2 regions of the Marinobacter sp. 1-3A genome follow, and region 2 is predicted to be linked to the other one. Evidence: predicted binding sites of a transcription regulator. Region 2 holds the regulator's gene; the other holds the start of a gene.

Region 1 (7,556 bases), on a different contig from region 2:
CAACTTGTTGAACCTGAATCGGGTCAGCCAGCACCTCCGGCAGATCCTCGGATACAAGTAGCTCAATGGCCCCGTCGTTGTTGCGCGCGTCCACTTCCGCAAACTCGCGGGTGTCTTCCAGCAGAGCAGGAACAGAAAGCACTTCTTTGCCAGTCGCAGGTTTTTTAACAAATCGCCTGATCCTGCGAATTATCTCGCTGGCACGGTGCGATTGCGCCTCAATTTTATCAAGGGTTTCCTGCAGCAGACTCAAATTCGGGTTTTCAACGGACATCATCCGCTTGGAGACTCGAGCATAATTGGCAATTGCAGTCAGTGGCTGATTCACCTCGTGAGCAACACCTGCAGCCATCTCTCCCATGGTGGTCAACCGGGATATGTGCGCCAATTGGTCACGCTGCTCCTGTACCAGCTCTCGCGCCTCTTCCAGCGCCTGCTCGCCATCAAGCTCGACCGTTATATCGCGGAATACAACCACCGCACCGTGCAACTCTTCTCCTTCAAGCTTTGGCGTGGAACGGTATTCAGCCGGAAATCCGGTGCCATCGGCACGCAGCATTCTTATATCGCGCTGATTTTCCGCCACACCCTGGCTACAGGTCGCATGAACCGGGAGTCCGCTAGGGCATTGGGCTGCTGTACTGAAGTGGGTATCGAAAAAATTCCGGCCGATCAGATCTTCAACAGGGCATCGCATAATGATGCCTGCTGCAGGATTGGCGAACTCGATCGTGCCCTTCTCATCAAGCCCGTAGATACCTTCACTGATCGAATTGAGGATACGGGCCTGATCGCTCTGAAGCTCCCTGTTTCGCGCCTGAAGTTCACGCTCAAGCCGAATAACGCGGGCATGGGTTTTAACCCTGGCAATCACTTCCTGGGACTGGAAAGGCTTGGAGATATAATCAGCCCCGCCCAACGCGAAGCCTTTGACTTTCGCTTGCAGGTCATCCAGGGCTGAGAGGAACACAACGGCACAGTCAGCCGTCTCAGGATCGGCTTTGAGGCGTTCGCATACCTCATAGCCGTCCATTTCGGGCATCATGATGTCGAGCAGGACAACTTCGGGCTGATGGCGGTGGGCAAGATCCAAGGCTTTTTCGCCTTCATTGGCGATCAGCAACCGATAGCCTTTATCTTTCAGTGTCTCATAGAGAACTTTCAGGTTCTGTGGATTGTCATCCACCAGCAGAACCGTCACTTCTGAATTTTCGCTGACAACTTCAGTCATATAAAAAAAGGCCGGTCAAAAAGATAACCGCATGATGCCGGCCAGATCACCTCTCGTCGATAAGGTTCTTTACGGACAGCACCATTCGAACCAGGTGTGCCAGCGAATGAGTCCCCATCTTATGCATCACCCGCGAGCGATGAATCTCAACCGTGCGCTGGCTGATTTCCAGTTCGATAGCGATCACCTTGTTCGCCTGCCCTTCTATCATGCGATCCATAATCTCATGTTCGCGAGGCGTCAGGCTTTTAACCCGGCGGATGATTTCCTGCTTCTCTCCCAGTGTTTTACGCTGTTCCAGATCCTGTTCCAGCGCCGCTTCGATCTTCTCTAGCAACGCTTCTTCGCGATAAGGCTTCTGGATAAAGTCCACGGCGCCTTCTTTCATGGCATCAACAGCCATAGGGACATCGCCGTGTCCGGTCACAAAAATGATTGGGAGAATAGAATGCTTTTCATTTAACTTTTTCTGCAACTCCATACCATCCATGCCCGGCATACGGATATCCAGCACGATGCAGCCAGCCATTTTTTCGGAATAATCCTTGAGAAACACTGCCGCGTTCTCATAGGTTTTAACCGACTTGCCATCGGTTTTCAGTAACAGTTCCAGCGAGTCACGAACGGCTTCGTCGTCCTCTACCACGTATACAGTTTGCTGAATGTCAGTCATGGGTGTGTTCTCTCCTGTCTGTTTTATTATGGCGACCGGTCAATGAATTGACGGATCTTTCTGATCGTCCCGGGCGTGTTCCTGGCGTTCGTGCTCACGCATTTTCTCAAGCCGTTGCTGGATAATGCCAAAAACGCTCTGTTTCGGATAGTTGCCTTTACTGTCGGCCTTGCCCGCCGGCTTACCCAACAACAAGGTCACCGCTTCCTCGACATTTGAAACTGAGTAAACCGCAAACCGGTTTTCCCGGACAGCCTGAACCACTTCGCTGTCCAGCATTAAGTTCTGAACGTTGTTGGCCGGAATAATGGCGCCCTGGGTGCCTGTAAGCCCACCCTTGAGCTGACAGGTAGCAAAGAAGCCTTCAACTTTTTCATTAACGCCGCCAATCGGCTGCACCTCGCCAAACTGGTTAACGGAACCTGTAATGGCCAGGTCTTGTCGCACCGGAACGCCAGAAAGCGAAGATATCAGGGCACAGAGCTCTGCCAGCGAGGCGCTATCACCATCTACCTCGCCGTAGTTCTGCTCAAAAGTCAGGCTCGCAGACAGGTGCATGGGGTCCATCACCGCAAAGTGTGAGGCTAGCCACGAACTCAAAATCATCACACCCTTGGAATGAATATTGCCACCTAACTTCACATCCCGTTCGATATCCATAATCCCGCCATCCCCATAATAGCAGGTGGCCGTTACGCGGTTGGACAAGCCAAACTCGAACCCTCCCGTGGAGAGCACAGACAGCGCATTAACCTGGCCCACAACCGAGCCTTGGGTTGATACAAACGTGGAGCCGTCACGAATTGAATCGTAAAGCTGGTCACGGATACGGCTACTGCGGTATTTCGCACTCTCAAGCGCTCTTTCCACATGAACATCCTGAATCATCTTGGCATTCGCCTGGCGAGCCCAAAAGTCCGATTCCCGCAGCAGGTTGGCTATATTGGCAGCATGCAATGAAAGCCTGTCCTGGTGTTCTGCCATACGCGCGCTGTGCTCGATGACCCTTGCCACAGCTTTATTGGTGCAGTGCAGCAGGTTTTTTTCTTTGACAACGCTGGCAATAAACTTTGCATACATAACCTGGCTTTCTTCGGAGCGGTACATTTCGTTCTCGAAGTCCGCAGTCACCCGGAACAACTCTGCAAACTCGGGATCGTAATCCTGCAGCAGCATCCAGGTTTCACGATCTCCGAACAGCACAAGCTTCACATCCAGCGGCACGGCCTGCGGCTCAATGGAGATGGTGCCTGAGAGCGTCAACTCTCGCTCAAGAGAGTTGATCTGAATGCACTTCGAGCGCAAAGCCCGCTTGATGCCGTCCCATACGAAGGGCTGCTCAAGCACCTTTATGGCATCCATCAACAGATAACCACCATTGGCCCGGTGCAGGCTGCCGGCCCGAATCAGGGAGAAATCGGTAAATACCGTGCCTTTATAGGTAACGTTCTCAACGTATCCAAAAAGGTTGTGATAAGTGGGGTTGTCTTCCACCACCATTGGCACTTCGTTGGTCTTCTGGTGCACCACCACATTAACGAGATAGCGCCGGGGCATCTTTTTATCCAGCGACGCATAGGCAATAGCTGCTTGCTCTTCGTTGTCGTCGAGAAAAATCTCCAGATTCTCAACCAGGTCTTTGCGTACCGCCTCGAAGTAAGCCACTACATCCGGCAGGTTTTTGTAGCTCTCAATCAATGCATCAATCTGGTGGCCAGATATCCCTTCCAGCGTTTCCTTGTTCAGGGCCTGTTGTTCATCGGCATATTCCTGCTCCCAATCCGCCAATTTCCGAAGTGCTTGCCGGAGCTTTTTCTCAAGTTTGTTGATTGAATCTTCGAACTTGTCGCGCTGTGCATCCGTTAGCGCCTTGAACGTCTCTGCGGTATGCGGCTTATCACCATTCATTGCCACCAAACGGTAACCACCTGGCGTGGTGATGGTCAGGCTGACCTTCTTGCGGCGGGCCTGGGCAGCGACCTTCTCGAGCTCATCTTCCTGCTTTTTGCCATACTCTTCTTTGAGCTGTTCTGAACGTTCCAGAAAGCTGTCGCTATCGAAGGTCTGTGGAATGACCTTCACCAGCCGGCTCATGAGCTTTTCCATGTCCTGTTTCAACAGCACGCCCTTACCCGCAGGCAACTGCAGCAGCTTGGGAATCCGCGGCTCCTCAAAATCTGCGACATAACACCAGTCGTGACTTTGCTGCTCAGTATCCAGGTGGTGCTCAAGATAACGCAGCATCATCGTGCGCTTACCCAGGCCGTTACGCCCTACGGCATACACGTTATAGCCACCATGGGGCATGGCAAGCGCAAACCGCACGGCTTCCTGGGCCCGATTCTGGCCCACAATTTCCGCGAGCGGCTCCAGCTGTCTGGTCGACTTGAACGGTAGATCTTTCAGAACACAGGCTTTGTAAAGCTGATGCAGAGGCAGTGACTTCAAGGTTGGGTCCTGTAACGGTTGACTCATTGGCCGGTCATTGTAGGTTCTGTGAACCTGTCTGTCGCGCTCGAGGGCAAGAATTGTGACAAACGCTTAAAGGCGGAAGATTTTGTGATGCAAGTCACGCTTCACAATCTCCTCATTGCCCTCGTCTTTCATCGAACACTACACTTCACAAGCCGACTCTCAGCCTTTAGTCTTATAGTCGGCTATAACAACATAATAATAAGCAATGGGTGCCAGTTTACGATGAGTGATTCCGAAGATCGCCGGCTCAAGGATCGCTATTCTGCTTCGTGCCTTAAGGTACAAGTTCGTCAGCGCGGTTTTTTCAAGAATAGCAAACCTTCTTTCCAGGCCACCTGTCTCGACCTGAACCGTTACGGCATGGCCTTGCTCTGCCCACGCCCGCTGGATCCTGGTACTCGCCTGTTTATGGACTTTGAAGGGAAGTACATCAGCGAATCAAAGGTGTGCGCCCGCGTTGTAGAATGCCGCCCTTTCCAGGCCGGCTACCGGGTAAGTGTTCAATTCAGCTATTACCTTAACAAAAAAGGCTATTCCAGAGCGGTAGACAACGCTTTGTCACGCATCGAAGGCTTCTACAACCGCCTCGCCAGCTAACACTTCTCAGGCCAACCCGGCATCCAGGCTGGCTGCAACGTACATCCCTAACTCCCGACATTGCTCTTCGAACTCATCCTGATACTCTCCGCGGCACATCAGTGGTTCCTGGATTAGTTTCCAGCGTAACCCGGTGGTGATGCTTTCAATCGCGCGCCGCGTTCCTGTGCCGTCATGGCCAGCCCGGATATAAAATGCAAATGGAAGACCTTGGGTTTTCTCCAGGCAGGGGTAGTAGCTGCGGTCGAAGAAATCCTTCAGCGCGCCGCTCATGTAGCCGAGATTTTCAGTGGTGCCGAGGATAATGGCATCACAGGCAAGAACATCATCCGGGCCAGCATCCAGGGGCGCCAGCACGGTTACTTCAACATTTTCGATATCTTCGTGCCCTGCACCCTGCGCGACCGCATCGCGCAGGGTGAGGGTATTCGGAGAAGGCGCATGAGAAACAATAAGCAATTTCTTTATAGGTTCCACAAAGCACCTCCCATACTGACTTAAAGCAACTCACCTGCTGCTTCAACAGGCGCTTCTGCAGCGGCATCTTTCTTGGATGCCGGCTTGGGCATCAGCCTTTCACGCACCTTGGCTTCAATTTCCTTTGCTATTTCCAGATTCTCTTCAAGGAACTTGCAAGCATTGGCCTTACCTTGGCCAATCTTATCGCCGTTATAGGCATACCAAGCGCCGGACTTGTCCACAAAGCCTTCCTTAACGCCCATATCGAGCACTTCGGCCATGTGATAAATACCCTTGCCATAAAGAATCTGGAACTCAGCCTGACGGAATGGAGGAGCAACCTTGTTCTTCACAACTTTAACGCGGGTTTCGTTGCCAACAACCTCGTCGCCATCTTTTACTGCACCGATGCGACGAATATCCAAACGTACTGATGAGTAGAATTTAAGCGCGTTACCACCGGTGGTGGTTTCAGGGCTGCCGAACATTACGCCGATCTTCATACGGATCTGGTTAATGAAAACCAGCAAGCAGTTGGCGTGTTTCACATTGCCCGTGAGCTTGCGCAGAGCCTGAGACATGAGGCGGGCCTGCAAGCCGACGTGGCTATCGCCCATCTCACCTTCAATTTCAGCCTTTGGAGTCAGCGCCGCTACAGAGTCAACAATGATGACGTCTACCGCATTGGAGCGTACCAGCATGTCGGCAATTTCAAGAGCCTGCTCACCGGTATCTGGCTGGGAAACCAGAAGGTCGTCTACGTTAACGCCCAACTTCTCAGCGTAGATGGGATCCAGCGCGTGCTCAGCATCGATGAAGGCACAGGTTTTACCGGCTTTCTGAGCTTCGGCAATAACCTGGAGGGTCAGAGTTGTTTTACCAGAGCTTTCAGGGCCGTAAATTTCAACAATTCGGCCGTAAGGCAGTCCGCCTATACCCAGGGCAACGTCCAGCCCAAGAGATCCGGTGGAGACCGCAGGAATGGCTTCGCGGGGCTGGTCGCCCATTTTCATCACTGCGCCTTTACCAAACTGGCGCTCAATCTGGCCCAGCGCTGCGCTTAATGCTTTTTTGCGGTTGTCTTCCATCAGTGCAAACCCTCTGTTGCCTTGGCCAACGGCAAGATAGTCAAGCCGGTGGAGGTATGATTAATCGGGAAGCCGTACAGTGGTAACAGCGAATTCCCTGTATATTTGAACAGTATTAAAACATACCCCGAGAGAGAGGCCAACCCCTGTTATTGTGAAAGCATTCAGGTTTGCTTCAAAAACCCGCTAACTCCCTGCAGGGCAAAGAGAACCGCCTGCCGTCGCACCTGATCGCGATCGCCTCTGAAGTGCTGCACAACCGCTTCGGTGCTCTCAATGCTGGCGCCCCAGGCAAACCAAACCGTTCCTACCGGTTTTTCTTCACTGCCCCCACCTGGCCCGGCTACCCCGCTAATGGCAACCGCTACATTCGCACCGGTGGCTGCAAGTGCGCCTGCAACCATCTCACGCACCACCGGTTCGCTAACAGCACCATGATTGCCCAAAGAGGCATCGGTAACGCCTAACAACGATTGCTTGGCTTCATTGCTGTAGGTGACCAAGCCGCCCACCACATAGGCGGAAGATCCCGGTTTATCTGTCAGCACCTTGGCAACCCAGCCACCGGTGCAACTCTCGGCAGTCACTACCGTGGAACCCAGCTGTAGCAACTTTGCGGCTAATTGATCTCCAGCTTGTTCGAGTTCGTGGTCACTGGCAGGCATAATGTGCTCCCTCGTTTCATCACGGGCATAATTTTCTTACAATCCGTGGCTTCATCCAAAGTAAGATTATCCGGACTTGTTCATGTCAGCAGCTCAGAACACCAAACCCCAGCACACACCCATGATGCATCGGTGTGTTATCACTGTTTTATATGAATTTTCTTAGACTGGAAGTGGATAGCTACACTTAACGTTATACTTTACCTTGAGACTGCGATGGACTTCCCTGGACCAACTTGCCGGCCACTTCAAACCTTTGCTCATGATTTTCGGTTGATCACGAACAATTAGCCAGGCCAGTTTATGCATCACCCTTACATCTGTTGAACCCTTCGGGCCAGCGTCCACTTGAAGCGAGTTGCCCTAAT
Region 2 (7,556 bases):
AACTCTTGAACGGGACAGCAGAAGCTGGTGGAGCCACCTTGATCAGCTCGAGACTGCTCAGAACAACCCACCAGCGACACGGAAGACGGTTAACTCAGAAAACATTATTGCCGTCTCAGCAGAAACCGGGCCAGACCGATCAGCCCAAGCTCTCAGAAAAACTCTGAAAGCCATAAAACAGTTTACCGACAACCTGGAAGCGCAACACGGCGAGTGGTAATCCCTCCCAATACACACTTACAGGTTCTCAACATTAAAAGGTTATTGAAATGTCACCATCGTTTTTCGAAATTGTACAACTGAACAACGGCGATTATGCCCTTCGCCGCATCGACGACGACAGCGCGCCATTAGTCAAAATTTCATTTTCGGATGAAGCCCGTGAAATGATGGGAGATCGGGATATGTCTGTGGCCAAAGCCATGATTGCGGCGGGTATAGAAGCTGCCGGGACTGTGTCTCACGACATTGACTGGGAAGACGACGAACTGGACGTTTCAGACGCCCAGCCCGCATACACACTGCATTAAAACCGGACTCAACGCTGCCTGAGAACGACCCCGTGGCTGTTGCCTTTAGCAGCCGCTTCCTGCAAGGAAGCAAATGCTGTTTTACCCAGCTTCCCCGTCCACATAACCACCGCATGACAGGTACCCGCGCTTAGTGCTATCTCAGCAAGCTGACGAGCCGGGTACTCAGCGGTAGAACGCAAAACCAGCAGTTCACCGGTAATGATACCGTGCATCTTTTGCCACTTACTCACCAGCGCCTGGGGCGGGTCTATCCACGCCAACCAGCGCTTCTCCTGGTTCAGCTGAGTCAGCATTGGCAATAGCAGTTGAAAGTTCTCTACCTGCCCCTCCGGCAGAATGATTTCCGTTACATTTCCAGCCGGCGCAGGACTTTCCACATCAGGCTTGCGCCGCGTCCGGATAACCGTGCGCTGCTTCGGGGCTGTGTATTCCGGTACCAGGCCAGGCATAACGCTCTGCTGCCACGCAATATTCTGATTAAAGCTTAGCTGTTCCATATATTTACCCGCCTTTACAATGCGTCTGTGGTTATGCTGGCCCGATCAGTGCAGATCGGAACGCCGGATAACACCCACACCCAGCCCTTCAATAAACAATTCCTGCTCTTTCAAATCGATTTCTATCGGCGCAAACTCTTCATTTTCAGCGATCAGATAGACTTTTGAACCTTCTTTTCTAAAGCGTTTCACAGTCACTTCATCACCCACCCGGGCTACAACCACCTGGCCATTTCGAACATCCTGAGTGCTGTGCACAGCAAGCAAGTCGCCATCCAGAATCCCGATATCTTTCATGCTCATACCCCTGACACGAAGCAGATAGTCAGCAGAAGGCGAGAAAAACTCCGGCTTGAGCGTGCAATGGTCTTCAACGTGCTCCTGGGCCAGAATCGGACTGCCCGCCGCTACCTGACCAATAACCGGCAAACCGGGGTCTTCGGCAACTTCAGGCAACCGGATACCCCTGCTGGCACCCGGAACCATTTCGATGGCACCCTTACGCGCCAATGCACGCAAGTGCTCTTCCGCCGCATTCGCAGAACGGAAACCCATCTCTGTCGCAATTTCTGCACGTGTAGGTGGATAGCCGGTTTCGTCAACAGATCGACGAATAATTTCCAGTACCTGGGTTTGTCTTGCTGTCAGCTTCATTGTTTCGCTGCTCCGCTTGCTGCATGCAGGGCTTATACAAGCCGGGTCTTATATGTGATGGTGTATACAGTAATCCAACCATCCTGTCTTTTTATACAGTGATTTGACTATATACAGTGTTTTATCCAGTGTAAAGCCGCTCAGGTTATTTTCTTGCAGCTCCCTGACTGGTAGTGCTTTGGTAGTGTGATAGAGTGAAAAACTTCACACTCCGCCTCAGAGAGAACCATGAATAAAACCATCACCTTGAACATGCCAGACGTAGTCAAAACCGCCGACGGGAAAGAGCGCAGGGTGGGTGTGGAGATTGAATTGTCCGGGTTGGGATATCAGGAGTTAGTTGACCTGGCCGGGGCGTTGTTGGGCGGCGTTGCAAAACCGCAGTCCCGCTATGTGAGCACGCTTGAAACCCCCTTGGGCAGTTTCATCATTGAACTGGATTCCGACCCGATCAAAGATCTGGATCTTGCAGACGAGCGCCTTCCCCAACCCATTCGGGAACTTGGCGGGCAGGCAATGGAGGTTATAGACGCAGCGGCTGAATTGATTGTGCCGCTGGAAATTGTAAGTCCGCCCATGGCTTTTTCAGACCTGCACCAGATTGAGACTCTGGTCGACGAACTCCGGGAAGCGGGTGCATTGGGCAGCAGAAACGCGATCTACTTTGCGTTCGGCTTACAGCTTAACCCTGAACTGCCAGACCTCAAGCCGACAACACTTGTGCGCTATTATCAGGCGTTTGCAGTGCTATATGATTGGCTAAAAGCTCGCCATCAACTGGATATCAGCAGAAAGTTCACCCCCTACATTGAGCCGTGGAGCAGCAAGTACACCGACCTGTTGATTGAGGACAACTACGCACCAGATCAGCGGCAAATGATGGTGGATTACCTGGAATCCAACCCTACTCGTAACCGAGCCCTTGATCTACTGCCCCTGTTTGCTCATCTCGACAAACCCCTGCTCGACGAATACGTTGAAGACCCCCGCATCAAAAGCCGGCCAACCTTGCATTACAGACTTCCGGACTGCGACATAGATAACCCTGACTGGCATTTCTCCACTGTCTGGAATGACTGGGTCGTGGTTGAGCAACTGGCCAACCACGCTGAGGATTTGAGAGAACTTCGCGCCCTGTTCATGGACAGCCGTAAAATCAGCATACGCAATCTGACCACAAGCTGGCTGGAAACCTCTACACACTGGCTCGAAAGCAAAGGCTATGTCTGAACACATCGAACCTGACGACAGCCTGCCCGGGCTGACGATAGGCATCAGCGGCCCGGCTCGAAAACGTTTTGCCCAACGCTTGATTAGCTTGGCACTTCGCCTGAAGGGTGCGCATACCTACTACATACGCCCTGGTGCCAGGGTGGATGTGTCTCTGCTTGACGGACTGGTGCTTTCCGGGGGTACCCACGTGCATCCTGAGCGTTATGGCCAGCAGCCGCAGGTAAGCGCCAAGTATGACAAAGCACGGGACACCACAGACCAACTGCTCCTGGAACAAGCAGAAGCAATAGGAATCCCGGTACTGGGTATTTGCAGAGGCGCGCAGTTCATCAACATATTCCACGGTGGCTCCCTGTGCCAGAACGTTACCCCCTTAAGGGTAAACACCAGACACCGCCCTTTATTGCTGCCGATGCAAACCGTACGACTTGTCGCAACAAGCTTGCTGGGGCAGGTTATGAGAGCGCCGGTAATAGGCGCAAACCGCATACACAGCCAGGCCATAAAACAGCTTGGGAAAAACCTGAAGGTGACCGCGGTGGATAACGACCTGTTTGTTCAGGCCATTGAAAGCACCCAGGGGCAATGGCTTATGGGGCTTCAGTGGCACCCTGAATACCTGCTTTACCATGCCGGGCACAGGCGCATCTTTGGTCAGTTTCTGGAGGCAGCCTTAACCGTCAAGCTGGCCCGATTGAGCCAAACTGCTCCAGCTCATTGAGCGTCCGCTGCAACTGACAGGCCTGACAGAGTTTAAAAATCCCGGGTGTAGAAGATATCCAGAGATGCAGCCAGCCCGCTGGCTGCTTCTAGGTAAAAGTACTTACCCAGATCATATCGCAGCGCTACTGTGCTGATCGGTTCGAAAATTCCGACCCCATAACGGATACTGAGTTCATCAGTCAGGTACCCACTGGCTACTACCGACGTTTGGTCGCCACTGCCCTCTGCTTCCAGAGTCAACTGACGAATGCCGAACTCCTCACCGATTTGCCCTGTCACCTTGTTTACCTGGGTCAGGCCAAGTGAAATAGCAGCACGACTCATCTGACCATCATCACCCTGCCCACCGGGCGCCCGACCAAGAATCACATAAGACAGCGCCTCTGCTTGCGGCATGGAGGGGTTTGAGAACACTTCGGTTACGGGCGCCTGCACCGGGCCGCTTAACCGAATCCCTGCCACCACAGAATCCACTTGACGGACAGCTTCAATATCGAGATACGGCTGGACCAGACTGCCGACAAACAGCAATCGCGCCCTGCGCAACTCAAGCTCCTGCCCAAAGGCCTCATATCGACCATTAACCAGTTGCAGGGTGCCTCTGGTATCCATGTCGTTATTGATCCGCAAAGAGCCTTCCAAATCGCCGGTCACCCCGAATGCCGCAAAGGTTACCTGATCCTCACCGACCACAACCGTCACATCCATATCCAGCGAGCGGATAAGAGGCTCTTCCTGCTCCACACCTACAATCACTTCGTCTTCAGATACGGACACTGCCTGATCAGGCAGGCCTTTTATTTCGATACTCCCGCGGGGCACCTCAAGCCGGCCTTCCACACTCAGTGCACTGTCACGGAATGCGATAGTCAGATCTGGCACCACTTCCACGTGAGCGTAGGGTTCAAGACTAAAGGGTAGCCGTTCCCCGGTAATGCGAATTTGACCACCGGGAGCTCCCTGCCAGTCGACCTCTCCCTCAATGATTGCTTCACTGCGGGGATTGCTATGAATCCGGCCGCGAATATCAGCGGAATAGCCGTTGAGCTCCACACTGACAATGACCTCCTCCATGGGGATCGGTAAACGTGGATCCACCACCCGCCCATTGCTCAATGTTATCTCGCCCCTCACTGCAGGCTTCATAAGGGGGCCGGAAATGGTTCCCTCACCGTTAACCTCTCCAGAAATCTCCTCAAGCCCGCTAAACAAGCCGGCCAGGGCAATATCGAGACCGTCCAGTTTGAACTTGCCTTCAACCGGCCGGTCTTCGTCCATGGGGTCCAGACTCACATCCACCGAGAGTTTGCCAAGCTCCGGCCCCGACAGTCGCACAGCGAGGTCTGCCTGTTCAGGCTTCAGCTCCAACTCCGTCGTCAGAGTTGTGTAAGTCAAGGTTTCCCACTCACTATCCAGCAGTATTTCGAAACGGCCTTCGCCAGCATCCAGCGCTATCCGCCCGTCGGGACCTGAATCGTTAGAGGTAAAGGCAATCTCACCATTAATGCTGGAATGCCAGCGCAAGGTCTCTGGCAGAATCGGGGCCAGAGCCGTGGCCGGGAAGCTGTCAATCCGGTAGGCGATGCTAGGCACTGGCAGCAGGGTTTGATCATCAGCACAAACAGAGCTTTGCTGCCAGTTCCAACAGTGGGCAGCAAAACGAAGCTCGCCGCTCTCTCCGTAAACAAGCCCGGCGGGGGCCCCAAGTTCCCAGCTCTGCTCCTGCTCAGGCACATCAATCACACCTCTTGCCAGCTCGCCCTGCCAGCTTGTCCATGCTTCACCCGCTGCGCCCTGAAAATCCAGCTGCAATCTTGCTTCGTCATGTTGAGCATCGAGCGCAACTGTATGATTCCCCTGAGTGCCTTGCGCCCTGACGATTAACGACTCAATGGTTTGGCCACCGGCGGTAATGCCTTTGCCCTGTAACTCGGCGTTAAGACGGAACCCCTGCTCCAACTGGGCGTTTACATCCAGAATCTCAACAACCAGCAGGTCTTGCCAGCGCAATTCAGTTGCACTGGCCGTCAAGGTTCCTCGCGGGCTATCAGGGCTGCCCGAAAGCCGTAGCTGAAGATCAGCCTGCCCGCCTAGGCCCGGCATAATTTTCCCCGGCTCCGTCAGCATAAGGTTAAGGCTGGCTTTTAACTGTGTCCCCCATCGACCACTACCCTCAACCCGATTATCACCAACAGCCAGTTTCAGTGCAGGAACATCCCAGTCACCGCTTGAAGTATCAAGGCGGCCAGCTATCACAGCGGGGCTGGAGCGCCATTGCCCCGACAAGTCCCAGCCGGCTTTCATATCGGGAATAGGGCCGTCTGTAAGTTGCCCTTCTGTAGTAACACCACCGCTGAGGTCTGCATCCAGCATTGGCACCCAGTAGCCCGGATTAAAGTTCTCCAACTCCAAAGCCGCCCGCCAACTCAAAGGCCCGGAAAACTTGACCGTTCCCTCACCGGAAAGTGATCCTGCATCGGTAATCGCAGAGAGCTCGGTCAGACGAGCCTGGGTAGTATCGCCATCAACCGCCGCTGCTAACTCTGAACTGCCCTGGGGGCTGTCCACTTCTGCAGTGAGATTCGCCTGATAACGCCCATCCCGCCATGAGACGCTTCCGTTCAGCATGCGTAAATCAATCGGCGGCTCTTCCAGACCAGCAATCAACGAATACCAGGGAAACTGCCGTAGCTGTATGTCTGCTTCTGCACTCAAGCCGCCTTGCCATTGGGTACTGCCGGTCACTATGACATTTCGGGGCAAGTTGTCTGCCTCGCCCTCCACGCCCTGATTGCCTGCAGACAGTTCCAGCCGTATATCCTTGGCACCATTGGTTGTAACCAATCCCGCCAGCGTCAACTCAATGGGCCCACCGGTACCTGGCAATATGGCCGCCCCATTTGTCTTGAAACCGCTCTGCAAGCTGCCTCGGGCCTCAGCAAACCAGCTCTTCAGCACCAGGGTGTCTGGCTGAGCCTCCACCGCGCGAAAAGATTCAGAGGTTACCCGTATACGCGCTGGCAAACTGGCTGCCAAAGGCTCCACTTTCCCCTCCAGTGAAGCATTCAGATAACCTCGGCTCTGCCCCGCCAGTGCAAGATCCCGCACGCTGCCAGAGAGTGCCAGATCAATCATCCAGTCGGCGCCAAAGGGCGGCGGCAGTGACGCATTAACCTCAAGATTTACTGGCCAGTCCCGCCGCGTTTCAACGCGCCCGGAAGCCTCCACTATGTAATCGTCCCGTTTGTAGTAAACCCGTTCCAGCATCCAGTCAGACCCGGAGCCCTTGGAGTCAAGTTCAAACCTGTCCCAAACTTTGCTGCCATTAAGGGTGAACGTGCCTAGCCTTACATCACTAACCCTGAGGGCGAGCGGTAGCTCAAGCCTCGGCAAGCTGATGTCATCCGGAGAGCCTTGCTGGTCGTCTGAAGGCTGCACATTAACGTCCAGTCGTTCCAGGTGAAGGGTTTCAAGACACACTTGCAGATCAAAGAGACAGGAGGGTGACCAGTCTATGAAAGGGGCTTCAACCGTCACATCCACCCCATAGCCGCGCCACTTGATTCGGTCTGCCTGCCAGGTTCCGAACAGCGAGCCATGGTCGTTCACTGCCTCAAGCCCGGGAACCTGATCAATCACCCAGGCTGTACCTGTTTCTGAGCGCAGCGCCAACAAAACGGCAGCGCATAAAACGACTGGAAGAAAAACAAGTAAACCCAGAATTAGTAATAGCCAGAACCGAAGGCGCCCCGTGCGCGTGCGCCGGGATTTTGATGGTGCGTCAGCACTGCTATTGCCCTTATCCAACTCCGTCACAACTCTGGCCCCATCGAGAAGTGAACCCGCCACTCGCCGCCAAACTCAGGATTCAGACCTTTGGCAAGGTCCAGGCGCAAAGGCCCCAAGGGACTGATCC

Evidence for each region. The regulator LexA, encoded in region 2, represses DNA repair genes until DNA is damaged. The targets are predictions, from matches to a motif close to CTGTNTNNNNANACAG.
Region 1: the regulator LexA is predicted to act here: its motif matches at 6,621-6,636, upstream of recA (recombinase RecA).

What each region holds. Positions count from the first base shown of each region.
Region 1 is NZ_VCGZ01000008.1:2,586-10,141, reverse strand. It holds gene FE848_RS12990 (response regulator) at 1-1,231, opposite strand, end outside; gene fixJ (response regulator FixJ) at 1,278-1,904, opposite strand; gene FE848_RS12980 (Lon protease family protein) at 1,944-4,352, opposite strand; gene FE848_RS12975 (PilZ domain-containing protein) at 4,602-4,976, shown strand; gene FE848_RS12970 (flavodoxin family protein) at 4,983-5,453, opposite strand; gene recA (recombinase RecA) at 5,474-6,523, opposite strand; gene FE848_RS12960 (nicotinamide-nucleotide amidohydrolase family protein) at 6,688-7,188, opposite strand.
Region 2 is NZ_VCGZ01000001.1:596,704-604,259, forward strand. It holds gene FE848_RS02675 (DUF6586 family protein) at 1-220, shown strand, start outside; gene FE848_RS02680 (hypothetical protein) at 270-530, shown strand; gene FE848_RS02685 (cell division inhibitor SulA) at 539-1,030, opposite strand; gene lexA (transcriptional repressor LexA) at 1,076-1,684, opposite strand; gene FE848_RS02695 (amidoligase family protein) at 1,913-2,914, shown strand; gene FE848_RS02700 (gamma-glutamyl-gamma-aminobutyrate hydrolase family protein) at 2,907-3,638, shown strand; gene FE848_RS02705 (translocation/assembly module TamB domain-containing protein) at 3,671-7,456, opposite strand; gene FE848_RS02710 (autotransporter assembly complex protein TamA) at 7,453-7,556, opposite strand, start outside.